3 regions of the Idiomarina sp. 29L genome follow, and region 3 is predicted to be linked to each of the others. Evidence: predicted binding sites of a transcription regulator. Region 3 holds the regulator's gene; each other region holds the start of a gene.
What was found. The regulator FliA, encoded in region 3, starts transcription of late flagellar genes. The targets are predictions, from matches to a motif close to CTAAAGNTNNNNNNNNNNNNGCCGATA.
Positions count from the first base shown of each region.

Region 1: EST55_RS01820 (VC2046/SO_2500 family protein) is a predicted target of FliA. The motif match lies at 6,062-6,088, and genes of this name have one in related genera.
Region 2: pomA (flagellar motor protein PomA) is a predicted target of FliA. The motif match lies at 3,095-3,121, and genes of this name have one in related genera.

Region 1 covers NZ_SDJS01000001.1:372,113-382,734, reverse strand. Annotated here, with positions in the region: gene lysS (lysine--tRNA ligase) at 1-918, opposite strand, end outside; one part of gene prfB (peptide chain release factor 2) at 955-1,977, opposite strand; one part of gene prfB (peptide chain release factor 2) at 1,979-2,053, opposite strand; gene recJ (single-stranded-DNA-specific exonuclease RecJ) at 2,093-3,799, opposite strand; gene EST55_RS01830 (thioredoxin fold domain-containing protein) at 3,813-4,523, opposite strand; gene xerD (site-specific tyrosine recombinase XerD) at 4,579-5,481, opposite strand; gene EST55_RS01820 (VC2046/SO_2500 family protein) at 5,551-6,027, opposite strand; tRNA gene EST55_RS01815 (tRNA-Tyr) at 6,139-6,223, shown strand; gene EST55_RS01810 (NAD(P)H-quinone oxidoreductase) at 6,242-7,207, opposite strand; gene EST55_RS01805 (tetratricopeptide repeat-containing response regulator) at 7,292-8,935, shown strand; gene EST55_RS01800 (pirin family protein) at 8,932-9,762, opposite strand; gene EST55_RS01795 (glutathione S-transferase family protein) at 9,759-10,622, opposite strand, start outside.
Region 2 covers NZ_SDJS01000003.1:220,505-231,126, reverse strand. Annotated here, with positions in the region: gene dxs (1-deoxy-D-xylulose-5-phosphate synthase) at 76-1,926, opposite strand; gene EST55_RS08490 (farnesyl diphosphate synthase) at 1,931-2,818, opposite strand; gene EST55_RS08485 (exodeoxyribonuclease VII small subunit) at 2,815-3,051, opposite strand; gene pomA (flagellar motor protein PomA) at 3,232-3,999, shown strand; gene EST55_RS08475 (flagellar motor protein MotB) at 4,002-4,940, shown strand; gene thiI (tRNA uracil 4-sulfurtransferase ThiI) at 5,008-6,462, shown strand; gene EST55_RS08465 (VanZ family protein) at 6,475-6,807, shown strand; gene srmB (ATP-dependent RNA helicase SrmB) at 6,804-8,057, opposite strand; gene EST55_RS08455 (universal stress protein) at 8,080-8,928, opposite strand; gene EST55_RS08450 (SulP family inorganic anion transporter) at 8,943-10,433, opposite strand.
Region 3 covers NZ_SDJS01000001.1:54,558-65,179, forward strand. Annotated here, with positions in the region: gene ispH (4-hydroxy-3-methylbut-2-enyl diphosphate reductase) at 1-49, shown strand, start outside; gene EST55_RS00250 (type II secretion system protein) at 51-395, opposite strand; gene EST55_RS00255 (Type II secretion pathway-like protein) at 376-570, opposite strand; gene EST55_RS00260 (prepilin-type N-terminal cleavage/methylation domain-containing protein) at 589-1,113, opposite strand; gene EST55_RS00265 (prepilin-type N-terminal cleavage/methylation domain-containing protein) at 1,107-1,523, opposite strand; gene flhA (flagellar biosynthesis protein FlhA) at 1,681-3,828, shown strand; gene flhF (flagellar biosynthesis protein FlhF) at 3,846-5,201, shown strand; gene EST55_RS00280 (MinD/ParA family protein) at 5,258-6,130, shown strand; gene EST55_RS00285 (RNA polymerase sigma factor FliA) at 6,123-6,848, shown strand; gene cheY (chemotaxis response regulator CheY) at 6,885-7,268, shown strand; gene EST55_RS00295 (protein phosphatase CheZ) at 7,282-8,031, shown strand; gene EST55_RS00300 (chemotaxis protein CheA) at 8,045-10,213, shown strand; gene EST55_RS00305 (chemotaxis response regulator protein-glutamate methylesterase) at 10,229-10,622, shown strand, end outside.

The sequences.
Region 1 (10,622 bases), 320 kb from region 3:
AGCAGAACCAAGAACCGCTTCGGCTGCACCTCGAAGCATTTGTTCCGTTAAGTCCATAAGATCATGGTAGTCAGCATAACCCCAGTAGAACTCCAGCATTGTGAATTCTGGGTTATGGCGTGTCGACAGTCCTTCATTACGGAAGTTTCGGTTAATTTCAAACACCTTCTCAAAGCCACCAACGACCAAGCGCTTCAAGTAAAGCTCTGGCGCGATACGCAGGAACAGTTCCATATCCAACGCATTATGATGTGTACTGAATGGGCGTGCCGACGCACCACCTGGAATGGCCTGCATCATTGGCGTTTCCACTTCTAGGAACTGGCGTTCACTTAAGAAACGACGAATGTATTCAATCACCTGAGAGCGCACGACAAAAGTATTACGCGACTCATCGTTGGTAATCAGGTCCAAATAACGCTGGCGATAGCGCGTTTCCTGATCTGCCAAACCATGGAACTTATCAGGTAACGGGCGCAAGGCTTTGGTCAGCAAGCGAACGTCATCAACTTGAACACTCAACTCGCCGGTACCAGTAATAAACAGCGTACCTGACGCACCAATAATGTCGCCTAAGTCCCATTTCTTAAATTCGCTGTTATAAAAACCTTCCGCCAAGTTGTCACGCGCAACGTACAATTGAATTTTTCCACTCATGTCCTGAATGGTGGCAAAGCTCGCTTTACCCATGATACGGCGGGTCATCATACGGCCGGCAACCTTAACGCGAATACCCTTCTCTGCCAGTTCTTCTTTACTGACATTATCGTAGTCTGCGTGCAAATCAGCTGCCAGCGAGTCCCGACGGAAATCGTTCGGGAATGCGATGCCCTTATCGCGAAGCGCCGACAGTTTCGCCTTTCGTTGCGCGATCTGTTCGTTTACATCTACTTCGGGTGCTTGCGATTTATCAGTCATTATCGATTTTCCTCTGTCGGGATACTTAAATTAAACTTATAGCCCGCTTTTTAAGCTGGCTTCAATAAATGGGTCTAAAGCGCCGTCTAATACAGCTTGCGTATTGCGGTTTTCAACGCCAGTGCGTAAATCTTTAATACGCGCGTCATCTAATACGTACGAACGGATTTGGCTGCCCCAGCCGATGTCCGCTTTTGAGTCTTCCAGCGCTTGTTTTTCTTCATTCTGCTTCTGTAACTCAAACTCATAAAGCTTCGCTTTTAACTGCTTCATGGCTGAGTCACGGTTTTTGTGCTGCGAACGGTCACTTTGACACTGCACCACAATGCCGGTCGGCTCGTGAGTAATGCGAACCGCAGAATCTGTCCGGTTGACGTGCTGACCACCCGCGCCCGAAGCACGGTAAGTATCCACACGCAAGTCTGAAGGATCAATTTCAATATCGATGTCGTCATCTACTTCTGGATAAACGAATACCGATGCGAACGATGTATGGCGACGGTTCCCCGAGTCAAACGGAGACTTGCGAACTAAACGGTGCACACCGGTTTCGGTACGCAGCCAACCATAAGCATATTCACCCGCAACTCGCACTGTTGCTGATTTTATACCGGCTACATCACCTTCTGACAGCTCGGTAATTTCGGCTTTAAAGTCATGTGCTTCGGCCCAACGCAGATACATCCGCAATAACATATTGGCCCAATCCTGAGCCTCAGTGCCACCAGAGCCTGACTGTATATCCAGATAGCAGTCGGCACTGTCATTGTCTTTTGAGAACATCCGGCGGAATTCCAACGTTTCCAACTGCTTTAACAGGCCAGACAATTCATCCTGGGCTTCGTTGAAAGTGTCTTCGTCTTCGGCCTCTACCGCCAGGTCAACTAGACCTTCTACGTCATCTAGGCCTTGCTGTAACTTATCTAACGTTTCAACGACTTGTTCAAGACTGGCTCGCTCTTTTCCCAGAGCTTGCGCTTTTTGCGGATCATCCCAGACATCGGGCTGCTCCATTTCACGGGTAACTTCTTCCAGACGCTCTACTTTAGCATCATAGTCAAAGATACCCCCTAAGCGCATCACTACGCTCACGCATTTCTTTTATGTTGTTGTAGGTTGCGTTGGTCTCAAACATTCGACTACCTAATTCTTTGAATTTTGAAAGGGGCGTAGTTTAACGTATTGCGCGAATTTGCTCTACCAGCAACTGCACAGAAGTTTTACCACGAAAGTGATTTAATTGCGGCTTGTATAACAACTCAACGCGCTGGACACTATTATTCGGCCATTTGTTGGTATCGACATTAAATGCAATCGCATCTAACACATCGCCCTGGGGGTGCCTAAGCACACATTTTAAGTGCTTCTCACCAACAATACGCTGGTCAACTATTTCAAACTCTCCGTCGAACATAGGCTCCGGGAAATGCTGCCCCCAGGGACCAGCATTTTGCAACATATCAACATTGTTTATCGACAATTCTGATAAAGTGAGTTCTCCATCAGACCAATAAACACGCTGCTTTTGCTCTTCCGTCAGCCACTCCCCGGCAACTTGTTGAGCTAGCTCCGAAAACCGCTCTAAATTGCTTTTCTTTAAGGTTAAACCTGCTGCCATCGCGTGACCACCAAAGCGTTCCATAATATTAGGTTCAAGCGTATGTATGCGCTCAAGCAAATCTCGCATATGCAAACCACTGACAGAACGTGCAGAACCTTTCAATACTTCATCATCTTCATGCGCCAGCGCAATAACCGGACGATTTACCTGCTCTTTCACTCGGCCGGCAACAATACCGATAACGCCAGAATGCCAGTCGGGCTGGTACAAGGTCACTAAGTCAGGAACCTGGCCAGTATCGAACTGCAATTTTGCAACGACAGCCTCAGCGTGCTCCCGCATATCGGATTCAATATTTCTGCGCTGCAGATTAAGCTCGTTCAGCTGCTGCGCCAGCCGCTGTGCGTGCTCCTTTTCTGCCAAGAGACACTCAATCCCCAAGCTTATGTCATCCAGCCGCCCTGCCGCATTAATTCTAGGTGCCAACGCGAAACCCAAATCACTGGCATTAAGCTGCGCGGCATTGCGATTAGATACGTCCAGCAGTGCCTGAATGCCCGGACGGCAAAGACCCTGCTTTATTCGTGCAAGCCCCTGATGGACCAAAATCCGGTTGTTGTAGTCCAGAGGCACAACATCTGCCACGGTCCCTAGCGCCACCAAATCGAGCCAATCTGCTAAATTTGGCGTCGGCTGTTTCTCTCTTAAATGGGCGCGCAACGCCAGCAGTACATAAAAGGCAACGCCAACGCCGGCTAAGTTTTTGCTGGGAAACGAGCAGTCGGGCTGATTTGGATTCACAATAGCGTCTGCATTAGGCAGAGTCTGCGCGGGTAAATGGTGATCGGTAACAATCACTTTCATATTCAGTTCATTGGCCCGTTCAATGGCCTCGTGAGCCGCTATGCCATTATCAACGGTGACAATAACTTTAATGTCTTTAGCGGCGAGTTCTTCCACCATAGATACCGACAACCCATAGCCGTCAGTCATTCGATTGGGAACACGATACCCAACGTGCGCGAAACCAAAAGCAGTTAGGGCCGACACCATAAGCGCTGAACTGGTCGCACCGTCAGCATCAAAGTCGCCGCAAATACAAACAGGTGACTGTTTTTCAAGTGCATCTGCTAAGATATTAACCGCAGAATCAATACCTTTTAAACTTGAAAAGTGCGTGAGCCCGGCAGCTTTAAGAGAAAGTTCTTGTTCGTTACTGACACCGCGGCGTGCATAAATTTGCCGCAGCAATGGCGGCACATTGTGCGGCAGAAACTCGTCACTGACCGTTGAGTAACGGCGTATTGTGTAATCTGTCATTGTAACTGCTGAACTACTTTCTTAATTCAGACAACAGGCGACGGGCGGGCACGGCACCTGGAATTAAACGGCCATCGGGTAAAATAATTGCTGGCGTCCCGGTGACACCAAACGACTTACCCAAAGCATAATGCGCTTCAACCGGGTTATTACATGAGCTATTGCCACGGTAGCTTTCTTCGTCTTTAAAAGCACTTATTGCAGCCTTTTTGTCGTCTGCGCACCAAACCGCTTGCAGTTCCTGACCGCCTTTACTGTCCAAGCCCCCACGAGGAAACGCCAAATATCGAACCGTGATACCCGCGTTTAAGTAACTGTCGAGGTTTTCATGAAGCCTCTGACAGTAGCTACACGTTGTGTCGGTAAATACCGTCACTTTATATTTTTCGTCATCCGCTTCATAGACAATCATGTCGTCGATGAAGTCCTTCAGCCTTTCTTTTCGAATCGACGCCATGCCCTGCTCCGTCAGGTTCTCTGGCTCTGCCTGGGTGATATCGAACACATTACCGCTAAGAAGCCTTTTGCCGTCTTTAGAAATATAGAACATTCCCTGATTGGTTACCGCCCGAACATAACCGTCGATTTCACCCGGCTCGGTCGAAATCACTTCAATACCAATTCTATTTAAATAGCGAGTGTCCAGTTCGTCAGCGAACACTGGTGTTAAAAACAGCGAATAACTGATCGCAAATATTGCCAATAACGACGTCAAGTACTGCATAAATACCTCTTATTATGGATGACCGAACCCTACCCTGTTACCGCTCAAAATGCAATTACCCACGCGGGTGGTGCTGTGCGTGTAAGGCTTGCAGGCGCTCTCTTGCAACTTGCGTGTAGATTTGGGTCGTCGACAAGTCACTGTGTCCTAATAGCAACTGTAAGACCCTTAAGTCGGCGCCATGGTTCAGTAAGTGAGTGGCGAACGCATGACGTAACGTATGTGGCGATAAATGAGCGTATATGCCTGCGGTTTCTGCGTAATGTCGTAACCGATACCAAAACGCTTGACGAGTCAATAATGAGCCTCGCTTAGTCACAAACACCCAGGGGCTTTGCTTGTCTGTCAGTTCGGTGCGACCGTGTTTTAAATAGCGCTCCAGCCATTCCAACGCTTCTTCGCCTAACGGAACCAGTCGCTCTTTATCGCCTTTACCAACCACCCGCACCAAACCTTGCTGTCGGCTTACCTGATCATATTGTAAGCGAACCAATTCAGTGACACGCAAACCGGTTGCATACAACACTTCCAGCATCGTGCGATCGCGAAGACCTATAGCAGTATCAACTTCCGGTGCCTGCAATAAGTTTTCAACGTCTGCCTCGCTTAATGAATGCGGAATACTCTGTGGAAGCTTTGGGCGTTTTAACTTAGCGGTAGGGTTATGCGATACCCATTGCTGCTTTACTGCGAACTGAAAGAATTTCTTTGCCGAGCTTAGAAAACGAGAAGTACTGCGAGGCGATAGTCCCTGAGTGCGGCGCCACAGCAAGTAGTCTTGAAGGGTTAATTCATCAACATCAAGTAGCGTCGTTTTTTTGGGAAGCAGGTACTCACAGAATCGGCGTAAGTCACTACGGTAAGCCGCCTGGGTGTTTTCACTCGCGCCATGATGCAGCCATAAATGCTCAGTAAACGCATCAATACGCTCTTCGTCTTCTGGAGGTAGTTGCTTCATGTGGCTGCAAGACTATTGGTTGCGAAACATCAAAGTCATTATGCCCGAAGTAGAGAAACGATGAAATGCTTAGTGCGTAACGCCCAACTTTTGCAGAACATCGTACAGTCCAGCCGGCCCGCGCTTTCGATAATCGTTCAGCTCTGATTCTTCTTGCTTTGACTTTTTCTTTTCAATGCGCTGTCGCACACGCCAATCTAAATTATGAAGCAACTCAATAGGCAAGCGGTCAGGGCTTGCGTCCGGCACAAGCGGCTGAGGGTGTGTGGCATCCTGAAGCTTAAAGTCAGACAGTTGGCTGACTGACTTATAGATACCGCTGGCTAAAACCGTGTTTTCAGTCGGCTCTAAAGGACGAGCTCGGGCAGCACCAATGGTTCGTTGCCAGTTTGTTTGGTCGTATTGGCTATCCTCAATGACCGGGGCAGCACCCAACACCGACACCCAATAAGCAAACTCGCCGGCGAAGCCGTGATTAACGGCTTCACTCGCGTGTTGCTCAAAAATGTCCGATGCTCTGTGCTGAACCGACTGAACTTGGCTCATACTGACCTTAGAAAATAACCTGAGATATTCTTGTTATCGTCCAAAGTCAGGAAAGTTTAAGTTTTCTCTTTACAGCTCAGCTCTGGCTGTTATTATACGCGCCTCTTAAGTGGAGGGGTTCCCGAGTGGCCAAAGGGATCAGACTGTAAATCTGACGGCTCAGCCTTCGCAGGTTCGAATCCTGCCCCCTCCACCACTTTTCATCTCTCCCGACTTACCGGTCAATTTTCACGACAACTTTTCCTTGTGTTTTATTCGCAGCAACATAATCAAGTGCTTGCTGAATGTCCGTCTGCTCAAACGTTTTATCAATAACTGGCTGTATTGCACCACTCGTAAACTGAGGGCCAAACTGCTGCCACATTTGTGTCAGTATTTCACCTTTGCGCTCTGGCGCTAAGGAACGCAGCGTAGAGCCTATGATGCGTTGCCGCTTCATAAGCATACGCCCAAAATCAACCGTGCCTTCGCGCGCCCCCATCAAACCAATAAGAATGATACGACCGTCTTGGTTTAAATAGTGCTGATCTTTTCCGATGGAGTCGCCTGCTACTGGATTCAGCACCACATCGACACCGCCAATATCCTTCATGGTTTCAATAATGTCCTGCTGGTAACGATTAATAGTGTCCGTGGCGCCAAGTTCTTTACAAAAGATCTCTTTATCAGAACTGCCAACAACAGCTGTTATTGGATTGCCGCTTTCTCTGCATAATTGGATAAGCGACGACCCGACACCACTTGCCCCGGCGTGTGTCATAACCGACTCCTTCGGTTGCAGATTTGCCAGCATAAAGACATTTAAATAGGCCGTAGCGAAGGTTTCCAGCCAACCTGCGGCCATTTCATCCGTCCAGTTACCAGGTACCAAGAGCACTTGTTCAGCTGGCACATTAACGTATTCAGCAAAACCTCCGCCGGCCAACAAAGCAGCAACCCGTTGCCCTTTTTGCAGACTACTCACACTGCTGCCAACCTCTGCGACAATGCCTGAGACCTCTAAACCAGGTATGTCAGATGCCCCCGGAGGCGGTGGATATTTGCCTGCTATCTGCATTAAGTCCGCTCGGTTCACACCGACGCTCGACACTTTGACAGTAACCTCATTACCGGCAGGCTGTGGTAATGGCTGCACTTCAGACCAGTGCACTTTTCCTTCAGACAGTTGTAAAGCTTGCATATATCATCCTGTTGCTGCTTAACATTGTTGTATTTAGACAGTATGCTGTTGCTAAGTGATTAATTAAAGGTGCCTGCCACAAGAATGGATAAAACTCTGGAGCTCAATAACAAGCGTGTGCTACTGATTGATGATCAGAAGCCCTTTCAAGTCATGCTTAAAGGGTCACTGCTCAATTTGGGTGCAAAAGAGGTCCAGGTCAAAAGTACAGGGGAAGCGGGTATTGCCGCTTACGTAAAAAACCCACACGACATTCTGTTAGTCGATTACAACCTTGGCTCGGGTAAAAATGGCCGTCAGGTGTTAGAAGAGTTGCAAGTGCGTGGGCTGATGAAGCCACATACTCTGTTCTTTATCATTACCGGCGACAATTCAAGGCCTATGGTGCTGAGCGCCCTTGAGCTTCAGCCCGATGACTATTTGATGAAACCATTCTCACACCGGGTTCTGCGTTCCCGTCTTACTCGTGCTTATAAGCGTCGCATGTGGTTAAAAGACGTGTTTCAGGCCCTCACCTCTCATAATTACGAAGACTGTATTAAAGCCTGCGAAAAGCACATTGCGATGAACAGCCGCTACAGTAACTACTGCCGCAAACTGCAAATAGAGCTCTACAATAAAACCGGTCAGCTACGCGAAGCAGAAAAGGCCATAAAAGAGCTGTTGGAAGATAACTCTCATAGTTGGGTGTTTTTAAAACTTGCTGAAACTCGGTTGCTACAGAATTCGCCGGAAGAGGCACTGAATATTATTAACCATATTCTTAAACGGATGCCTCACGCGATAGAAGCACAGGATTTAAAAACCGAATGTTATTTACAGCAACAACAGCTTGAGGAAGCACTTAACAGTGCTCGCGATGCCATTACTATGGCGCCATTTTCAATCGACAGACAAACCCGACTGGCCCACATTGCTCGCGATAACGGCGACTTTGACTTAGCCAAACAGGCCATGAATAACGTGTTACAAATAGCGCGCAAATCGGTGTTTCGTAATGCTGAGCATTTATGTAACTACCTACGTAGTATTCTCGATGCGGCCGAAAACAGCGACACACCGCAACAAATCAGCAAGTATCAGACTGAGGCTACGATGGAGCTTCAGCGCGCGCGTTATGATGAACATTTACTGCACGCCGACATTTCCTTTGAAGACTTGGAAGCGATTCTCCTTTCCCGTATTGATTCCTTCAACGGGCGTTTGCGCGAGGCACAGCACCGCTTAAATGAAGTGGTCGGCGAGGATTTGGCTAACAACCGTGAGATTGACCGGAATTTGCTACCCGACGTTATTGCTGTATTACTTGACGTTGGCGAATACGAAAAAGCCAATATGCTAGCCGGCCAACAAGCAGAAAGAGTAAAACTCGATAGTTATACGCTGAAAATTCTCAAATCTCGCATGGCGGCGGCTCAAAAACAGCAAGACGAATTCTTCAAAATACATCGGCAAGGTGCTGAAGCGTATCAAGCCGGTATTTATCAACAAGCGCTGAACGACTTTCGCCAGTCGATGGAGCTGGCACCACTCAATAGCGGTGCTGCGCTGAACTTTATTCAGGCCGCAGTTCGCTTTACGGAAGAAAATCCCAGTGCCAATAAAACCACTCTGAAGAAAGAATGTGAGCACTGCTTTAAAGTTCTTGAAGGGTTGCAGCTCTCCGGCAGTCATACACAACGTTACGAACAGTTGCTTGAAGAAACCGAAGAGCTGGGTCTGCGCTAAAGCTTCTGATTAGCTGCAAACGTTCCGCTTTGATAGTCTTTTATTGCGGTGTCCAACTCGTCAGACGTATTCATAACAAATGGACCGTACTGTGCAATAGGCTCGTTAATAGGTTTTGCAGCCAGCACAATAAGCCCGGCTCCCGAACCACTTTTAAGAGCCAAATCGGTGGTGCTGTCAAGTTGCAATAGCTCACCACGAGACACGGCTTCGCCATTTAATTCCAGCTCACCTTCGTAAACATAGGCCAAGCGCTTTTCCTGCTGCTGGGACTTTAATTCAAATTCGCCATGCAACTTTACATCGGCCATGAAAAAGTCGCGTCCGGGTAAAGATACCGGTCCCACTTCCTGGGCATAGTTGCCTGCAATTAAGCGCAGTGTTGTGCCACCAGTTTGCACTTCCGGAATTTTTGCTGACGGAAAGTCAAACCACTCAGGGTCACTCATTTTCTCTGCCGAAGGCAAATTAACCCACAACTGAAAGCCCCACATAAGGCCTTCGACCTGTTTTGGCATTTCTGCATGAATAATACCTCTAGCCGCCTTCATCCATTGCACACCGCCGGCTTCAACTTCTCCTGAGTTACCCGCCGAGTCTTTGTGCTCCATAGTGCCTGCCAACATGTAGGTTAGCGTACAAAAACCCCGATGCGGATGCGGCGGAAAGCCCGCAATGTAATCGTCTGGGTTGTCTGACCGAAACTCATCCAGCATCAGAAACGGATCCTGATGCCTCAAACCCGGCTGATTAATGACCCGGGTCAGTTTAACGCCAGCACCATCTTGCGCTGGCATACCACGATGTCTGCTTTTAATGACACTCACTTTATTGCCTCCCGATTATGTGGCTGTTCAAAATCGATATCGGGTCCCTTCGGCACCACTTGCGTCGGGTTAATGGTTTTATGGCTGGCATAGTAATGCGTTTTAATATGATCCATGACCACCGTCTCTTTAACGCCCGGATACTGATAAAGTTCTCGCAGGTAATTCCACATTGCCGGGTAATCAACAATACGTTTTTTGTTGGTTTTAAAATGTCCAAAATACACCGCGTCAAAGCGTACTAACGTGGTAAACAATCGCCAGTCGGCTTCGGTAATTTGATTGCCGGCTAAATAGCGTTGTTTCGATAAGATACTTTCTACACGATCGAGCGCCGTGAAAAGCTCATCGAACGCTTCTTCATACGCTTCCTGCGTGGTTGCGAATCCGCTTTTATACACGCCATTATTGATACTGTGATAGACCCACTCGTTGACACTATCAATGTCGCTGCGTAACTGCTGTGGGTAAAAGTCTTCCGTGTTGCCTGTTAACTCGTTAAAGCTCGAGTTAAAGATACGAATGATTTCCGCCGATTCGTTATTTACAATGGTCTGCTTCTTTTTATCCCACAACACCGGCACGGTGACACGACCGCTGTAGTTGCTGTCCGCTTTCAAATACAACTCGTACATGAAGTCGAGACCATACAAAGGCTCATTCAGCGGTGCTTCGCCAAACTCCCAGCCATTTTCCAGCATCAGTGGCTTAACGACGGATACGTCAATATGTGATTCCAGGTCTTTTAGTTTTCTGAAAATGAGCGCTCGGTGCGCCCACGGGCATGCATAAGATACATAAAGGTGATAACGCCCTGATTCAGGCTCAAACTCGCCGCCCTTCTCTATGGTCGAACGAAA
Region 2 (10,622 bases), on a different contig from region 3:
TCCGCCAGGGGGAAGCTTTATGCTCAAGCGAAGCAAGTGAACAACCTCCCCCTCAGCGCTCGCGTTTTCCCCAATCTAGAAAAAGCGGGCTTTGACTTGGGCTTCGATGCCTTTGGCGTCTAGGTTGAGCTCTGCGCGGATTTCGGCTTGGGATCCGTGTTTGATGAACTCATCGGGGAGTCCGAGTTGCAGGACAGCAATAGACAAGCCTTTATCGGCAAGGTACTCGAGAACGGCACTACCCGCGCCACCTGCTATCACGTTTTCTTCAACGGTGACTAAACTGTCGTGTTTGGCAACGGCGTTTTCAATGGCTTTGGTGTCCAGAGGTTTAACGAAGCGCATATCAATAACGCTTGCGTTTAATGCTTCTGCGGCTTGCATTACCTCTGGCAATAGTGTGCCAAAGTTCAAAAATGCTATTTTCTCACCTTCACGGACGGTTTTGGCTTTACCAACTTCTAATGATTTGGGGTCTCTCAGTTCGCGTCCAACGCCGGCGCCTCTGGGATAGCGAACAGAGGCCGGGCCTTTATACTCATAGCCGGTTGTCAGCATATCCAGGCACTCTTGCTCGTCACTGGGTGTCATTATGACCATATTCGGTATGCAGCGCATATAGCTAATGTCGAAAGCGCCCTGGTGGGTTGGACCGTCGGCGCCAACAATGCCAGCTCGATCGATAGCGAATAATACATCTAAATTCTGCAATGCCACGTCGTGAATGAGCTGATCGTAACCACGCTGTAAGAATGTGGAGTATATAGCGACAACGGGTTTCATGCCGGCAATGGCTAAACCAGCGGCGTACGTGACGCTGTGCTGCTCAGCGATAGCAACATCAAAATATTGCTCAGGGTACGCCTGGGAAAACTCAACCATGCCTGATCCTTCACGCATGGCTGGCGTAATTGCCATAAGGGACTTGTCACTTTGTGCAGTGCTACACAGCCACTGACCAAAAATATCGGAGTAATTTGGAACGCCCGGCGCTTTTTGCGGCAGCTCTGACGATTTCGGGTCAAACTTAGGCACACCGTGGTAGCCGATAGGGTCTTTTTCGGCGGGTTTATAACCTTTGCCTTTTTGCGTCACTATATGCAGTAACTGAGGGCCTTTCAGGTCTTTCATGTTACGTAGGGTCTCGACTAGCGTATTAACGTCGTGACCGTCAATGGGCCCTATGTAGTTGAAACCGAGCTCTTCAAAAATGGTACCCGGCGCCATCATGCCTTTCATATGCTCTTCGGCACGGCTCGCGAAATGACGAATATGAGGCAGCGGACTCAGCAGTTTCTTGCCACTCTCACGTAAAGAGGTATAAAAACGGCCTGACAATAAGCGAGCAAAATGATGGTTTAAAGCACCGACGTTCTCCGAAATCGACATATCATTGTCGTTCAGAATAACCAGCATATCCGGTTTTATGTCACCTGCGTGATTCATGGCTTCAAAGGCCATACCGGCAGTCATAGCGCCGTCACCGATAATGGAAACCACTTTCTGTTCACGCTTTTGACGCTGTGCGGCCACAGCTAGCCCTAGTGCGGCGGATATCGATGTACTCGAGTGGCCAACAGAAAGCACGTCATAGTCGCTTTCTTCACGCCATGGGAAGGGGTGTAACCCGTCCTTTTGGCGAATGCTGTGCAGCTGATCTTTGCGACCTGTCAGAATCTTGTGCGGGTACGCCTGATGACCAACATCCCAAACCAGCTTATCATTTGGCGTGTGGTACACGTAGTGCAAGGCAACAGTGAGTTCCACGGTACCTAAACCTGACGCCAGGTGCCCGCTGCTTTGACTCACGGAGGTCAGCAGAAACTGACGAACTTCAGCGCATAGGTCAGTGAGTTGATTGGGTGACAGTTCACGCAAATCAGCCGGAGAGTTAATTTTATCGAGTAACGGGTAATTTTGTATCATTCGCTCAGTGATCCCGCTTCAGCAGGACATCAGAAAATTGTTCGAGTTTTGCCGTATTGTAAGGGATATCGGCGAGTGACAGTAGTGCTTTCTCATGTAACGAGTTTAAGTATTGCTGAGCCCCGCCGACACCTAATAGTTGAACGTACGTTGATTTATCGGCTGCCGTGTCTGACCCTTGGGGCTTACCAAGCAACTCAGTATTGCTTATAACGTCGAGAATATCATCCTGTACTTGAAATGCGAGCCCCAAATGGGCCGCAAAGGCTTTAAAATGCGGTTGCCACTTTTGGGCTTTTTCTTCACCACAAAGTACGCCTATTATCGCAGCGGCTTCAATTAACGCCCCCGTTTTATGCTTGTGCATGTGCTCCAGCTCGGTCTCATTAACATGCTGGCCTGTGGCTTGTAAGTCAATTGCCTGACCGGCGCACATACCCGCACTACCGCTGGCACGAGCCAATGCGTTCACCATAGACAACTGGCGGTCTGCATTCAACCCACCTAAAGGGGATTCTGACAATAATTCAAAGGCGAGTGTCTGCAGAGCGTCGCCGGCTAAAATAGCGGTCGCTTCATCAAAGGCTATGTGACAGGTAGGTTGGCCGCGTCTTAAATCGTCATTGTCCATAGCCGGTAAATCATCGTGAATCAGCGAATACGCATGAATGAGTTCAATGGCCGCTGCAGCGGTTAAAGCGGCCTGCTTATCACCGTGACAGATATCAGCAATGGTCATTAGTAAATAGGGGCGTACGCGTTTCCCTCCAAGCAGCGCACCGTGCTCCATCGCTCGGGTCAAAGGTTCGTTAATGGAGTGACGAGACAGCTGTTTTTTCAAAAATGCGTCGACTTGCTCGCGCACATCAGCCGTTAACGCATTAATGCTCACATCACTTCTCCGTCATCATTCTCGGCAGAGCCTTCCTGAGCAGCCATGAGTGTCGTAACTTTTTGCTCAGCCTGTTGCAGTTGTTGTTGGCTGGTACGAGCTAATTGAATGGCTTTTTCAAACTTTTCCAGCGACTTTTCAAGTGGCAATTCGCCATGCTCAAGTTCATTAACCAATGACTCTAGCTCTTCTAGCGCCTGCTCAAATGAAGGGGCTTTTTGTTGTTCTGACATAATGCTTCTTGCGCAATTGTTGTGTGTTAGGGCTAATTATCCGATAAAGAATCCCGAATGTCAGCCGATGATCTCATTATTCCTGTGTAACATAACAAGAAGATGCTTGTCAGAGCAGCGCTATTGTTTAAGAATGGAGCGTAGCTGAATGGCAAAAAGTGAATTGGGGAGGAGCACTGAGTGGATATAGCAACGCTCGTTGGGATAATCGGCGCCATTGGCTTCGTTGTCATGGCAATGGTTTTGGGTGGCGATATCAGTTTGTTTATGGATACACGATCGGTATTCATTGTTTTTGGTGGCTCCCTTTTTATTACACTCGCAAACTTCTCCCTGAGCCAGTTCCTGGGTACCGGTAAAGTCCTAGTCAAAGCCTTCTTTTTCAAAATCGAGCACCCGCAAGAACTTATCGATACGGCGGTTGAAATGGCGGATGCTGCGCGTAAAGGTGGATTTTTGGCGCTGGAAGAGGCGGAAATTCCCAACAAGTTTTTTCGTAAAGGTGTCGACATGCTGGTCGATGGTCACGACGCAGAAGTCGTAAGAACAACGCTGTCGAAAGACATAAAAATGAGTTTTGCGCGCCATGAAGAAGGCGCTCGTGTTTTCAAAATTCTGAGCGATGTCGCACCGGCCATGGGTATGATAGGTACGCTTATTGGCTTGGTGGCTATGCTGTCTAATATGGATGACCCTAAAGCCATTGGCCCGGCCATGGCGGTTGCCTTGTTGACGACACTTTACGGTGCGTTTTTGGCTAACGTTATCGCCATTCCAATCGCTAACAAACTGATGTTGCGTGCCGAGCAGGAAAAACTGAATCAGCAGTTGGTTCTTGATGCCATACTCGGTATACAAGACGGGCAAAACCCACGTGTCATTGAAGGTATTTTGCGTAACTACCTGGCTGAATCAAAGCGCGTTGGTGACGGTGACGAGGAAGAGTAAGAATGGCCTCTGAGACAGTAAGAGACGAAGAAGAAGAGTGCGACTGCCCGCCCATCGGCTTGCCGATGTGGATGGCAACATTCGCCGACTTGATGACGCTGTTGATGTGTTTCTTCGTTTTGCTGTTGGCGTTCTCCGAAATGGACGTGCTGAAGTTTAAACAGATAGCCGGTTCGATGAAGTACGCCCTGGGCGTGCAAAATAAAATTGAAGTGAAAGACATACCCAAAGGAACCAGTGTTATCGCTCAGGAATTTCGGCCTGGTCGGCCTGAGCCAACCCCAATAGAAACCATTCAGCAGCAAACCGTTGAAATGACTCAACAAATGCTCGAGTTTCAGGAAGGGCAGTCCGACTTTGCCGGCGGTCAGCAAACCGAGCGTGGCGGTCAGGAAGCCGATAGTAAAGAAGACGAAAAACAGGCTGAGTCTGAAAATACTGAAGCCATGACTCAGGTTTCACAAGAACTCATGCGCCGCATTGAACAACAGCTCGAGAACGAAATAAAAGCCGGTACTATTGAGCTGGAACAGCACGGTCAGCAAATTATTATTCGCATTCGTGAACAAGGCTCTTTCCCGGAAGGCTCGGCTTTCTTACAGCCGCAATTCCGCCCAATTATTCAGCAAGTAGCGACAGCACTTAAAGAGATTCCGGGCGAAATTACCATTTCCGGACACAGTGACAACGAGCAAGTTGTGTCAGAGATTTACTCTTCACGCTGGGATCTTTCCAGTAAACGAGCGGTTGCCGTAGCTGAAGAAATGATGAAGGTGGATGACTTCAGTGAAGACCGCATGGTAGTTATGGGGTATTCAGACACCAAACCGCTGGTTCCTAATAACTCTGAAGAGAATCGTCGCCGTAACCGTCGGGTTGAAATATCGGTGATGCAGGGTAAAGCGGCCGAGTCTGAGCAACAGGTTGACGTGATAGACTAAGCGCTGGTTTCTGGCGCTTAGGACACGTATAATTGCCGACTTTCTCACAAAGCCAAATGATATTGCTATGAAGTTTGTTGTCCGCCTGCACGCCGAAATCACCATTAAAAGCGCATCGGTTCGAAAACGCCACGGTAAGGTGTTAACCAATAATTTGCGCAAAATTTTGGCACCGATACATTCGTCCATTTATGTTAAGTGGCTGTGGGATCGTATTGAGGTCGCGGCGGAGACCGATAGCAACGACGCGCGCGACGCGATACGCGAGGCACTGAGACATACTCCGGGAATTTCCTGGTTTGCCGAAGTTATTGAGCAGCCATTAACGACCTTTGACGATATTGCTGAACTCGTTGGTGAGCACTGGAATCGTCGCCTGCAAGGCAAAAGTTTTGCGGTGCGAGTCAAACGCCAAGGCAAGCACGAATTTAATTCTCAGCAGCTTGAACGCTACATCGGTGGTTATCTTTTAAAGCATTCAGAAAACGCTCGTGTGCAATTAACTCGGCCAGATGAAGAAGTACAACTGCAGATTACCAATCAAGTAGTGCATCTTATTGGTGAACGCATTGATGGTATTGGCGGTTTCCCCATTCCAACTCAAGAGACGGTGTTGTCACTGCTAAGTGGTGGGTTTGACTCCGGCGTTGCCAGCTATGAGTTTATTCGCCGTGGCGCCCGTACTCATTTCTGCTTTTTCAACTTAGGTGGCGACGCTCACGAAGTGGCGGTGCGTCAAATTGCTTATTTCCTTTGGAAAAAATACAGCTCATCGCATCCAATTAAATTTATCAGTGTCGACTTTGCACCCATCGTTGATGACATTCTGACGAATGTTGATAATGGTCAAATGGGGGTTGTGCTTAAGCGTCAAATGCTTCGGGCGGCATCAAAAGTTGCTCATTATGTTAAAGCGCAAGCGCTGGTCACTGGTGAAGCAATGGGTCAAGTCTCCAGCCAAACATTGTCTAATCTGCGAGTGATTGATCAGGCAACACCGGCCTTAGTATTACGTCCGCTTATCACTAAGGACAAACAAGAAATTGTCGACGAGGCGAAGAAAATAGGCACTGAACCGTTAGCGAAATCGATTCCTGAGTACTGTGGAGTCATTTCTAATAAACCGACAGTGAAAGCCTTGCCTGACGTTATCGAGGCGGAAGAAGCAAAGCTGAACCCGGATCTTTTAGATCAGGTTGTGCGCGCATCCAATGTATTGAGTATGCAGGACATTGCAGAACAGACTGAAAATGAATTGCAAATGCCGGATGCAACAGCGGAACTCAGCAAGCAGAGTGTCATCATAGATATTCGTAACGATGATGAAATTGAAGCGGCACCTTTGAGTGTCAGTGCGGATGTCATCGAAATTCCGTTTTTCAAATTGGCGTCTAAGTTTCCTGAATTAGACCAGAGTCGCGACTATTTACTCTATTGTGACCAGGGAATTATGAGCCGTATGCAGGCGTTGCTATTGCACGAAAATGGCTTTAACAACGTATCTGTTTATAAGCCTGATTAAAGAGACGTATTTATGCTGGCACGATTGCTGTTTTTTCTTCTGTTGAGTGTCGCGACGGTCCTGTTTTTGTGGCAATTCCCAAACACCGGCGCGCAGAGTATTCCCTACCTGGATAAGCTCGTTCATTTTGGAATATTTTTCGTGCTGGCGATGACTTTTCACAGAGCGTTCGCATTGTCAGCGAAGTTGTCTTTATTGTTTTTGGCCTGCTATGGCTTGGCCATTGAGATTGCACAAAGTTATGCACCTGGACGTGGTGCCGATGTCTATGACTGGATAGCTGACGCCTGTGGCGTTATTGCTTACTTTGCGCTCCATCACATACGAAAAAAGTCGCGCTCTTAGCGCGACTTTTTAGGTTTTTTTGGCTTAGCCGACTTTTTCCCTTTTGTCTGTTTCTTTGTCTTTTTCTTCGGCTTAGATTTTTTTGTCGACGGGAATTTGTACTGAGGGCGCAGTCCTTCAATAACACGCCTGTCGAGTTGAGTATCTAAGTAACGCTCAATCCGGCCGAGCAACAATGCATCATGTGCTTCGACTAATGAAATAGCCGTACCTTTTTGCCCACCGCGAGCCGTCCGGCCAATACGATGCACATACACATCGGCTTGCTTGGGTAAGTCGTAATTAACAACTAGCGAAATATCATCAATATCTAACCCACGCGCGGCCACGTCAGTAGCAACCAGAGTAATATCCTGACTCTCTTTCAGTGTATTAATAATTTGCTGGCGCTCATTCTGAGGCATGTCACCTCTTAGCGTGACAATCTTGCGGGTATCAGTAAATTCACTGCGCAAGAAGTTAGCGACTATTTCCACCCGCTCTCGAGTGCGAACAAAGACAAACTGACGACCTTTAAAGTCCTTTAGGGATGAGATTAAAAGTTTACGCTTGTGCTCATCGGTGTCAGCCAAATGAATCCACTGAACAATTTTACCGCGTTCGCGCTTGGGTGGTTGCACGTCGATGTATTCGGGCTCATTTAAAAGCTCTTTGGAGAATTTAATAACCCCAGAGCTGCCCAGTGTTGCAGAGAACAACAGTGACTGCTGTCTGTGTCGGGCCTGCAACGCCATTTCTTTTACTGAAGCGGCAAAGCCCATATCCAACATTCTGTCAGCTTCATCAATGACCAGCCACTCAACACTTTCTAAGTTGTACTGTTCGGCCTCCAGTAAATCCATCAAGCGGCCAGGCGTTGCGACCAACAGATCGTGACTTTTTTCTAGTTGAGACAACTGGCTTCCATAGTTAATGCCGCCGGTGACCACCACCGACGACAAACCGGTAGCCTCAGAGAACAGCGACGCTTGTTGGTGAATCTGTTCAGCCAACTCACGAGTCGGCGCCAACACCAAAATCCGGGCCGGGCCTGGTTGCTTGCGAGGGAAGTCCAATAAGTGCTGCAGCGCCGGCAATAAAAACGCTAAGGTTTTACCGGTGCCTGTCGGCGCACTCACTAACAAGTCCCGGCCGTCGAGCGCTTGTGGAATACTTAACTGTTGAACTTTCGCCGGTTTGTTTAAATCGGCTGCTTTGAGAACGCCAATTAAGCGATCATCCAGTTCTAACTCTTCCCAGTCTGGGACCATTGTTTTTCCTCTTTAAAACAAATTAACGCAACAGCAGCAGAGCTGAGTTGGTTGTTTGTAAAATGCTAGTGGTCGTGCTGCCCACCAAGAACTGGCGAATGCGCGAATGACCATAGGCACCCATTACCAGCACATCAATATTGTGTTCATTCTGGTAGGCGTGAAGAGTTGATTCAACCTCTCCTGAGCGCACTTCAAAGCGCACGTCGTGACCTAGTTCCCGTAAATGGTTAGCCGCTGACTCTATTGCCGCATGGTTGTCGTTAGTGTCGGCGCCAACCATGACCAAGTGTAAAGGCAGACCTTTAAAAATCGGGCTTTCAGCAAGTAAGCGTATGCCTTTGCGTGACGAATCGCTGCCATCGTATGCCAACATAACACTTTTCGGTTCTGTGAATTCTTCAGGTGCCACCAAAATAGGGCGACGCATGGTTCTTACCACGGTTTCCAGTTGGCTGCCAATGCGATTAGTGCGGGTTGTGCTTTCACCATGTAAACCCATGACCAGCAGGCGCATAGAGTCTTCAATTTCGTGCAACGATTCGGCTAAGTCACCATGACGTTGACGTAGGTGTACTTGCTCGACACCGTCTTCCTGAGCGCGGGTTTTCGCGCTTTCCAGCATATGGTGACCCTGCTCTAAAGCCAGTTTACTGCGCTGTTGGTCGAGTTCGGCGAGCTGTTCCAGTAAAGCTTCGCGACTGCCCAAGCCAATATTGCCGGTCATATCCGTTTCAGTCGGGTAGCGCGCTTCATCCAACACGTGGAACAGTGTTAATGGGGTGTCTAAACGCAGCGCCGCCCAGCTGGCGTAGTCACAAACTGACTGTGTCGAGGCAGAACCGTCAATACAAGCAACAACATGTTTCATCATCGAATTCCTTTTTAGTGACCGCCCATTAATTTATCAACCGCTTCTGGTTTGTCGTGAACACCAAACCGATCGACAATCGTAGCGCTGGCTTCGTTAAGACCAACCACTTCAACATCAGCACCTTCACGGCGAAACTTCACTACTGCACGGTCAAGTGCTTCAACGGCGGTAATATCCCAGAAATGGGCATTGCTCACGTCAATAACAACCCGTTCAACACCTTCTTTAAAGTCAAATGCGGCGAGAAACTTCTCAGAAGAGCTAAAGAACACCTGGCCGACAACGCGATACGTGCGTTTAATGCCATCCGCATCAATATCCGACTTAATATACAGATAATGCCCGATTTTGTTGGCAAAGAACATGGCGGCTAACAGCACGCCGACTAAAACGCCTAATGCCAAGTTGTGTGTTGCGACAACAACCGCAACCGTACTCACCATAACGATATTGGTCGACAGTGGATGCTTCTTCAAGTCTCGAATAGAGCTCCAGCTAAAGGTACCAATAGAAACCATGATCATGACTGCAACCAACGCTGCCATGGGTATTTGTACCAAAATATTGTCCAGCACTAAGACCATAATCAGCAGGAAAATACCCGCAACCAAGGTGGATAGGCGCGTACGACCGCCCGATTTCACATTAATAATCGACTGACCAATCATGGCGCAGCCCGCCATGCCGCCAAGTAAACCAGAACCGATATTGGCTATGCCCTGACCTTTACATTCGCGGTTTTTGTCGCTGGAGGTATCGGTTAAGTCATCAACAATGGTTGCCGTCATCAGTGATTCAAGAATACCGACAACCGCCAATGCCGCAGAATAAGGGAAAATAATGGCTAAGGTCTCGAAGTTTAAAGGTACATCAGGCCATAAGAATATCGGCAATGCATCTGGAAGTTCGCCCATATCACCAACGGTGCGAATGTCTAAACCTAAAAACACCGCGACAATGGTTAACGACACAATACAAACTAGCGGAGAGGGTAAAATTTTTCCGATAACCGGAATGTAAGGGAATCCGTAAATAATTGCTAAACCGGCTGCGGTCATTGCGTAGACATGCCAGGTGACATTAGTCAGCTCAGGTAACTGAGCCATAAATATCAAAATAGCCAAAGCATTCACAAAGCCTGTCACCACCGAGCGTGACACAAAGCGCATGAGGTCTCCTAACTTGAGATAGCCCGCAATTATTTGCAGCACACCGGTCAATAGGGTGGCAGCGAGCAGGTATTCAAGCCCGTGGTCTTTGACCAGAGTGACCATTAGCAGTGCCATAGCACCGGTTGCGGCAGATATCATGCCCGGGCGCCCACCCGTAAAAGCGATAACCACAGCAATACAGAAAGAAGCGTATAAGCCTATTTTTGGATCAACGCCGGCAATGATGGAGAATGCGATGGCTTCAGGAATTAGCGCTAGAGCAACGACAATACCTGAGAGCAAATCACCACGTATATTAGAAAACCAGTTCTGCTGGATAGACTTCAACATAGTTAAATGACACCAAATTTTAAATAACACATATAAAAGCGGCCGGAATGGCCAGAAAAGCAGTGAACAGCCTACTGCGCACCTGTGACAAGGAAGTGACGGCTAGGGTGGCGTAATACGCGTCAGCACGTAGGTGGCTCCTTATGGTTTGAGGCTGGTCAAAAAAAGAGCGCGAATTTTAGCATAAAA
Region 3 (10,622 bases):
CATCACTTTCTCTATTCCACCAGAGTTAAGACCTCATCCAGCGGCTTAGTTTATCGAGACAACCAGATTTGTAACGAGTAAGAGTTGTCTTCGCCCCAGGTTACTTCGGTATCAACTGAAGCATTGTTCTCGTCTATTAAGTTAATAATGGAGTTGATAAGAAATCCGTTAACCTTGGCTTCAGGTGCAGGAGGAGAGCCATTTTTCCAAGTACGGTGAGAGTCCTGTATATAACTATTTAAAACCTCAACAGATAGGGCTTTGCGCTCAGCTCTCTTAATAGCAGCCAACCCAACCTGCAACAGCTGCTGGCTGCTCACAGCCCAAATAGCCACAAGTGCGGAAGCCACTAATGTCTCAACCAGTGAAAAACCTTTACTGCTGCGCTGACTCATAAAGCGCCTTTTGTTGGTTAAAGTCTGCCTCAATTTGTTTAGAAAGCACTTGCCATTGGTGCGCTTGTTGAGCCTCCACCATTTGTGCGTAAAATAACAAGGCGGCCAAGCTCGCGGAGCTCAGGCTTATGAGTGTCACTAACGTCAGTATCAACGCGAATCCTTTCGCTTTCATAATGAATATCCATTTCTGTTACTGAGGAAAAACGGTAATTGTCCGCTTAAATTGCTGTTCCTGAATACCTTCTTTTGTGTCTCGTGAAGTCGACAGGGTAATAAATAATTTAGAGCTGTCTTCATGAGTTAATGAAGCGCTGGTTTCAACCAATAACTCCAAAACCTTAAACTGGGCTCTGTCGGTCAATGACTGCCAACCATAACCCGCACAGTCCAGTGTCATTGGGTTATGCTGCAACTGATAATGTCTAACCCGAAAGCCGACAGAGGCTCCGTCTTGTGTCGGGAAGACGTAGCAACCACGCTCTGGGCTTTGCATGCCGTCAACCACCGTGTTGCTTAAACTGCTAAAAAACTCCCCTGCAACCGCCTGCCCGTTCAACATAAAAACTGCCTTCGATATCGAGCTATGTTGAGCGCCTTTCTGCCATTGCAATAGTTGTTGTGCGGTCATGACAATAATGGCTCCCAGTGACGCAGCAATAATCACTTCAATTAAGCTGTACCCATGACTTTTTTGAGCAAGGTTCCTGTCTAGCATAAGGACAAACTCGGCAAAGACGATCCATGACTGACACAGGAACGAATACGTCCTTTACTGCTAATAATAACTTTCACGGTATTGCTATTGTTCATAATGCGAATATGACCGGGCGAGGCACCGCCAGAAACACCGTAGAATACTAACGGGCTTGTTGAGCTATAAGTCGACTCCGTTGCCAGCTCAAACACATTTGAACGACCTTCGAGAGGCGCGAGATCTGCCATTATATTGTCTTCCGCTCGTTGTGCTTTTGCTTTGACTTGGTGTAAATACGACAGCCACCGAGAGCTCGCCTGTTGCAGTAGTAAACTTTCAGTCTGCTGTTTGAACAAAGGCATCGACAAGGCACCTAACCCAGCCGTTATAGCCAATGCAATCAGCAATTCAATTAAGGAGTAACCGCGCACAGAGCCCCCTGTTATTCGAAGTGCAGATAGTTTAGCCGCAAGCCAAAAAATGTCTGTAAGCTAGCTCGCACCGTATTGTCAGAAACTATTTAAAAAGCTGGCTCGATTCTTGAATAAAACACCACAGGTTCAACTTTTTGACGCAACAGGAAGACGTATGGCGAGCGGTGCCGAAAAGTTAGTAAGTTTAAGAAATTTCACGCAAAACAATGCCCATTTAATTAAGGGTTTTGGTACGCCTTTAGCCATTATGGCCATTTTGGCGATGGTGGTGCTGCCTATTCCGGCAATGGTGCTGGATATTCTGTTTTCGTTCTCTATTACACTATCGCTAGTGGTTATGCTGGTTGCGGTTTATACCCAACGACCACTGGATTTCGCTGCCTTTCCGACAGTTCTGCTTATCGCCACAGTACTGCGGCTTAGCTTAAACGTGGCATCGACACGTATCGTTTTACTCGAGGGCCACAATGGGCCGGGCGCAGCAGGTAGCGTCATTGAAGCCTTTGGTAGTGTTGTCATCGGCGGTAACTACACCGTTGGTTTAGTGGTCTTCGCCATTCTCGTTATTATTAACTTCGTGGTTATTACTAAAGGTGCGGGGCGTATATCCGAAGTAACCGCTCGCTTTACGTTGGACGCCATGCCAGGTAAACAAATGGCCATTGACGCGGACTTGAACGCCGGCCTTATTAACCAGGAAGAAGCCAAACAGCGACGCAGTGACGTCACCCGGGAAGCTGACTTCTACGGCTCGATGGACGGTGCCAGTAAATTTGTTAAAGGCGACGCCATCGCCGGTATTCTTATTCTGCTTATCAACATTGTTGGTGGTCTGCTCATTGGTATGATCCAGTACGGACTGACCTTCGGTGAAGCGGTAGAAGTCTACACGCTACTGACCATTGGTGACGGCTTGGTCGCCCAAATTCCAGCGCTGTTACTGTCTGTTGCGACTGCAATTATTATTACCCGCGAAAATGACAGCAAAGACATGGGTGACGCAGTCGTTCTGCAGTTGCTCGACAACCCGAAAGTACTGGTTATTTCCAGTTCAGTATTGTTCGCTATGGGTGTTATTCCGGGCATGCCGCATTTAGCGTTTCTAAGCATGTCGGCGGTTCTGGCTGGCGCGGCGTATTTCAAACTGAAAAAGAATAAGGTCGAGCAGGGCGAACTGGTTGAAAAAGAGCAAGAGCAACAAGTTCAACAAGCACAACAAAAAGAGTTGTCCTGGGACGATGTACGCCATGTTGACACCATTGGTCTGGAAGTGGGGTATCGACTTATTCCTCTGGTAGACAAACAGCAGGGCGGCGAACTCCTATCTCGCATTAAAGGGGTGCGTAAGAAGCAGTCGCAGGAATTCGGCTTCCTGGTACCCGCGGTGCATATTCGGGATAACCTCGACTTAGGGCCGAACAGTTACCGAATTACCCTAATGGGTGTGACCATGGGTGAAGCAGAAATTCGTCATGACTGGGAGCTGGCTATTAATCCGGGTCAGGTCTTCGGGGAACTTGAAGGTGAAAAAACCACGGATCCGGCGTTCGGTCTGGACGCAGTATGGATACGCCCGGAGCAAAAAGAGCACGCGCAAACCTTAGGTTATACCGTGGTGGATGCTGCAACGGTAGTGGCCACTCACTTAAGTCAAATTGTCACGAATCACGCATCGCAGTTACTTGGTCATGAAGAAGCACAGGAGCTGTTGGATCGCCTGGGTCGCACGCATCCGAAATTGGTGGAAGGACTTATTCCTGACTTATTGTCACTGGGTAATTTTGTCAAAGTGCTGCAGAACTTGCTGGATGAAGGCATTGCTATACGCGATATGCGCACCATTGTACAAACCTTGGTTGAGTACGCTGGACGCAGTCAGGATCCGGATGTATTAACGGCTGCCGTACGAATTTCTCTGCGCCGTTTGATTGTTCAGGATATCTCAGAAGGCGAAACCGAACTGCCTGTCATAACTTTGGCGCCAGAGTTGGAACAGATGTTGCATCAGTCACTGCAGATGGCTGGTAACGACGGAAATCAGCAAGGTGCAGGCATTGAACCAGGTTTAGCCGAACGCTTGCAACAGTCGTTACGCGAAACGCATCAGCAGCAGGAAATGAACGGAGAGCCGTCTGTGTTGCTGACATCCGGGCTACTACGCTCAACGATGGCGCGATTTGCGCGCCACGCTACCGATGGTATGCGAGTGTTGTCGTATCAGGAAATTCCGGATGACAAACAAATTCGCATTGTCAGCTCAATTGGTGGACAACAAAACAGTGGTGAACAAACCGCTACCTAAGACAACGGGAGTCGCTTGTGAAAATTAAACGCTTTTTTGCAGAGGATATGCGTCGAGGCTTACAGCAGGTTAAAGAAACCTTAGGCGCTGATGCGATTATTCTATCCAATAAAAAGGTGAACGGTGGTATTGAATTAGTGGCGGCTGTTGACCCGGACGCACGAGCACCAGAAGCGGCTCCAGAGACCTCCGCAAATACTCAGGCACCAAAGCAAGAGTCGGAAGCACCGGCTCAGTCGTTGGCTGAATTGTTGCAGCGTCAAAATGCCGCGCCTTCGCAAACGTCTTCGCAAGCGGCAGAACAGATGACCGGTCAACCTGAAACGGCAGCAAAGCACGACGCTTATCACCAAATGGCGCATCAGGCAGCATCGGCTCAACAAGAGCCTTCACAAGCGGATGTCTTTCCTGAGCAAGTGAATACGCCGGACAGCAACGACTCGGAAGCAATCGCAGAGCTGCGCTCACAAGTGAAAGGTATTCGCCAGTTGTTAGAGCACCAGTTAAGCGGTCTCATGAAGCAAGAGATGGATCGCGAAGAGCCAGTGCGCGCCATGTTGATGCAACGACTTATGACGATGGGGTTGAGTGAACGCATCGCGGATCAGATTGCTTGTTTTATTCCTGAAAGCAGCTCAGACGAGGATGCCTGGGAGCAAACCATGCATCTGTTGGAAGGTCAGTTGAATACCACCAATGACGATATTTTGACACGCGGCGGTGCAGTGGCACTAGTTGGTCCTACCGGCGTTGGTAAAACCACCACTATTGCTAAGCTGGCGGCCCGTTACGCTCAGCGTCATGGCTCTGACAAAGTTGCTTTAATTACCACTGACACCTTCCGAATTGGTGCCAGTGAACAATTACAGACTTACGGACGTATTATTGGCTGTCCGGTAAAAGTGGCAAAAGATGCAAAAGAGCTAGCGGATTCATTACTGTCGCTACGTGATAAGAGCCTGATTTTAATTGATACGGCAGGTATGGGTCAGCGCGACAAGCGCTTAAGCGAGCAATTGGGTCAGCTTATCCAGAATACCCGCCTGAGAATTCGACCTTATCTGGTATTGTCGGCAACCTCACAAAGCCAAGTGTTAAATGACGCCGTTAAACAATTCAAAACACTACCTTTGTCGGGTTGCATTTTTACCAAACTGGACGAATGCTTAAGTTTAGGAGAAAGTATCAGTGTGGCAATTGAGTACGGCCTGCCGGTTGGATATGTCACCAACGGTCAGCAAGTACCTGAAGACATTAAAGTTGCCGATGCAAATTACCTGGTATCTGAAGCCGAGCGGTTAATGGACAAAAGCATTTGTTCCTCGGTATCAGACGTGCCAAAATCGTACTGGAATGCGGCGTTTTCTCGCTGAGTGAGCCGTTATACAATGACGCTGTTGTCGAAGATGTAAAATAAGAGATACGCCCGATGGATCAAGCAAGCGGTCTGCGAAGAATGAAACAGTCAAAAGTAAAAGTCATAGCAGTCACAGGTGGTAAAGGTGGCGTGGGTAAAACCAACGTCTCACTGAATATGGCCATTGCTATGGCGAAGCAGGGAAAACGAGTACTGGTACTTGATGCCGACCTTGGCTTGGCTAATGTCGACGTCATGCTGGGCTTGCGTGTTGAGCGCAACCTGTCTCATGTACTGAGCGGCCAATGCGAACTGGAAGATATTTTAATTGAAGGGCCAGGTGGCATAAAAATTGTCCCAGCGACCTCAGGAACCCGCTCTATGGTTGACTTGAGCGAGTCAGAGCACGCCGGTCTTATTCGGGCGTTTAGCCAACTGCAGGGAAACTACGACGTTCTTATTGTCGATACGGCGGCGGGTATTGGAAACACCGTGGTCAGCTTTGCCCGCGCTTCGCAGGATGTCCTTGTGGTTGTCTGCGATGAACCTACTTCAATCACCGATGCTTACGCACTTATTAAAGTGTTAAGTCGTGAACAAGGACTGTTTAAATTCAAAGTGGTTGCCAATATGGTTCGCAATATGCGCGAAGGGCAAGTACTGTTCAATAAGTTGACTAAGGTCACGGATCGTTTCCTCGATGTGGCATTAGAGTTAGCAGCGATAGTTCCTCACGACGAAAATTTGCGGTTGGCCGTTAGAAAACAACAACCAATGGTGTTGGCGTATCCCAAATCGCCGGCGTCACTGGCGTTTAAAGCATTAGCGAAGAAGGCTCTGGATTGGCCAATTCCTGCTCAGGCAGGAGGGCATTTAGAATTTTTCCTTGAGCAATTGATAACTTCTGCCGATAACGGGAGTAAGCGGGATGTTGCCAATGAATAAAGCCGCCGCTTATACCGCAACAGCCGACAACCGTAACGCTATTATTGAGCAGCATACGGGGCTGGTTAAGCGAATTGCGCATCACATGATGGCGAGACTACCCGCCAGTGTGCAAGTCGATGACTTAATTCAAGCGGGCATGATAGGCTTATTAGAAGCGGCACGGAATTTTGATAACAGCAAAGGCGCCAGTTTTGAGACCTTTGCCGGAATACGTATTCGTGGCGCTATGTTGGATGAAATTCGACGTGGTGACTGGGCTCCGCGCTCAGTTCACAGAAATCATCGCCGCGTACTAGAGGCCATACGGCAGGTAGAGAATGACACCGGTCGTGACGCAAAAGATACAGAAGTTGCCAGTAAGCTGGGCATGAGTCTGGATGAATATCACGCCATTTTAAGAGATGTGAGTTCGGGACGCATTATAGGTATTGAAGATTTAGGTGTTTCAGAAGACGCTCTAATGCCCGAGCAAGTGACAGGCTCAGCGTACGAGCCGCAGCGAGATGTTGAAAACGCAGCGTTTCATAAAGCCCTGGTATCGACAATTTCTTCGTTACCAGAGCGTGAAGCTTTAGTGCTTTCATTGTATTATGATGAAGAATTGAACTTGAAAGAGATAGGTGAAGTGCTGAGTGTGAGTGAATCTCGCGTCAGCCAAATTCACAGTCAGGCAATGGTGCGGCTCAAGTCGCGAATGCAGAATTGGGTTGAATAATTTTGGTGGTAATCGAGAGCCTCAGTGGAGGGTGCTTTGGATAAAAATATGAAAATTCTCGTTGTAGATGACTTTTCTACAATGAGACGAATCATTAAGAACTTACTTCGTGACCTTGGTTTTACGAATATTCAGGAAGCCGATGACGGCAACACGGCTCTGCCTATGTTGCAAAACGGCGATTTTGACTTTGTCGTGACCGACTGGAACATGCCGGGCATGCAAGGTATCGATCTGCTAAAAGAAATTCGTAAAGACGATAATCTGTCGCACTTGCCGGTACTCATGGTAACGGCGGAAGCAAAACGCGAACAAATCATTGCTGCAGCGCAGGCAGGTGTTAATGGCTACATCGTAAAACCATTCACCGCTGTGACGTTAAAAGAAAAGCTCGACAAGATTTTCGAACGCATTAGCTAAAAGGGCTATGACCATGTCTGATAAAGCCCATGATATTTCCCTCGAGCAGGCTAAAGAACTCGTGTCTTTGCTGGAAGAGGGAAAGCAGCAACAAGCCAATCAACTTCTGGAAGACGTATACAACCGTCGCAACGACAAACTGTTTACTTCAGTGGGTCAGCTGACGCGAGACCTCCACGAAGCATTGCAGGACTTCCAACTGGACCCTCGCATTGTGCAAATGACAGAAGATGATCTTCCTGATGCGCAAAACCGTTTACAGTACGTTATTCAAAAAACAGAAGATGCCGCGAACCGAACAATGGATGCGGTAGAGGCGTGTTTGCCGATGGCTGACGACATGCACCAGCGCGTTGAAAGTGTCATGCCGGTTTGGAATCGGTTGATGAGCAACGATATTGAGATAAATGAATTCAAGTCTTTGTGTCATGAGGTCGATGATGTACTTAAGCGCTGTGGTGAAAATATGCCACAAGTGCATGGGCTTATGACCGAAGTACTTATGGCTCAGGATTATCAAGACATTACCGGGCAGGTCATTCGACGAGTCATTCAATTGGTTGAAGACGTCGAGAAAAACCTCATTGAACTGTTAAAAATATTCGGCAAAGAAGAAGCACGCAGAGAAGCGGAAAAAGCTGAATCTTCAAAGCAGAAAAGTGCTAGTGAGGCAGAAGGCCCAATTATTGATGCCGATAAACGTGATGACGTTGTTGGTGGGCAAGACGAAGTGGACGATTTATTGTCCAGTTTAGGTTTCTAGGAGCATCAGTCGCATGAGCTTTGATATGGATGAAGACATACTGCAGGACTTTTTGATCGAGGCGGGAGAAATCCTCGAGCAGTTGTCTGAGCAGTTAGTTGAGCTAGAAAACGACCCAGAAAACAAAGATTTATTAAACGCGATTTTCCGTGGTTTCCATACCGTGAAGGGTGGCGCAGGCTTCCTGTCGCTCACTGCCTTAGTGGATACCTGCCACGGTGCTGAAAACGTGTTTGATACTTTGCGTAATGGTCAGCGCACGGTTACGTCAGACTTAATGGACGTGATCCTTCAAGCGCTGGATACTATCAATGCTCAGTTTGCACAGGTGCAAGCTCGTGAAGACATTAGCCCAGCCGATGACAAATTACTTGAGTTATTGCATAAGCTTAGCCAGCCAGAGTCTGAAGACGAGGCGCCTATCGAAGCACAGGCTGAAGAAGCTGAGCCAGAACCGGAACCCGAACCAGAACCAGAGCCAGAAGCACCCAAAGCGGAAGCGACCAAAAGCTCAGGCGATGGCGGCATAGACGAAATTCAGGATGATGAATTTGAAGCTTTACTTGATGAGTTGCACGGTGAGGGCAAAGGCCCAGGTGTTGGCAAATCAGATAAGAAAGCCGATGCGCCGAAAGCTGCGGCTGATAATGACAACGACGAAATTACCGATGATGAATTTGAGTCGTTGTTAGATGAGCTGCATGGCTCAGGAAAAGCGCCGAAAAGCGCTGAGAAGAAACAAGAAGAGCCAGCCGACAGCGATGAAATTACCGATGATGAGTTTGAGTCCCTGTTAGATGAACTGCATGGTTCTGGCAAGGCACCGACGAAGAGTGTGGATAACGGCAAAGAAGAAAAGCCAAAAGGTACGCCTAAGCCTGAGAAAAAGGCGGCGCCTAAACCAGAGCCAAAAGCCAAACCAGCTCCTAAACCTGCTGCAAAAGAAGACAAGCCTAAAGCTGCAGAGAAACCGGCTGACAAGAAGCCGGCAGCACCACAGCAACCGGCTGCGGAAACCACGGTTCGAGTCGATACCAAACGTTTGGACGACATTATGAACATGGTTGGTGAGCTTGTTTTGGTGCGCAACCGTTTATTGAGTCTGAGCAATTCGGACGACTCTGATAATGACGAAATGGGCAAAGCCATTTCAAACCTGGATGTTGTCACTGGCGACTTACAGGGCGCCGTCATGAAAACCCGTATGCAGCCAATTAAGAAAGTCTTTGGTCGCTTCCCTCGGGTAGTTCGTGACTTAGCACGCAGCCTGAAAAAAGAAATTAACTTAGAAATGTTCGGCGAAGACACCGACTTGGATAAAAACCTCGTTGAAGCGTTGGCTGATCCGCTGGTTCACTTAGTGCGCAACTCGGTTGACCACGGTATTGAAATGCCGGACGTTCGTGAGGCCAACGGTAAGCCAAGGGCGGGTACGGTGACACTGTCAGCCTCTCAGGAGGGCGACCATATCATGTTGTCGATCAAAGACGATGGCGCCGGTATGGACGCTGAAAAGCTTAAAGGCATTGCTATTAACAAAGGTATTTTAGATGCCGACGCAGCCGCACGCTTAAGCGACGAAGACGCTTACAACCTGATTTTTGCCGCCGGCTTTTCGACCAAAGAGCAAGTGTCTGATATTTCCGGCCGTGGCGTTGGTATGGACGTGGTAAAAACCAAAATCAGCCAGCTAAATGGTAGTGTCAAAATTCAGTCAGAGCTGGGTAAAGGTACTGAGTTACTGATAAAAGTGCCGTTAACCTTAGCTATTTTGCCGACCCTCATGGTGGCAGTAAAAGAGCAGACGTTTGCATTGCCACTGGCGGTTGTTAGCGAAATTATCGATTTGGATATGAAACGCACCAATACAGTCGATGGTCAGTTAACACTGATTGTACGTGACCGTGCTATACCGCTGTTCTTCCTTGAGCATTGGCTGGTGAGAAACCCAGACCGCTCAAGCCGCAATGAAAACGGCCATGTTGTGGTTGTACAGATTGGCAATCAGCAGGTTGGTTTTGTGGTCGATGCGCTCATTGGTCAGGAAGAAGTGGTTATTAAACCATTGGATAAACTGTTACAGGGCACGCCAGGTATGGCAGGTGCAACCATTACCAGTGATGGTGGTATTGCGCTGATTATTGACGTACCAAGCATGCTGAAGTATTACGCTAAACGATAACGGGACACACCGTTCATGACAGTTAAAGTTCTCGTAGTGGACGACTCGGCGTTTTTCAGACGCCGGGTAACCGAGATTCTGGAAGCACACTCAAATATTCAAGTCATTGGCTCGGCCAATAATGGCGAGGAGGCGGTAGCGCAAGCAAAAGCGTTAAAGCCTGACGTTATTACCATGGACATTGAAATGCCGGTGATGAACGGCATTGATGCGGTAAAAACCATTATGGGCAGCAACCCTTGCCCCATTTTAATGTTCTCGTCACTGACTCACGAAGGTGCAACGGCAACGCTAAATGCGTTAGAAGCTGGCGCTGCGGACTTCTTACCTAAGAAGTTTGAAGATATCGCTCGTAACCGTGATGAAGCGGTTAAAACGCTGCAAGATCGCGTACTGGCCATTGCCAAGC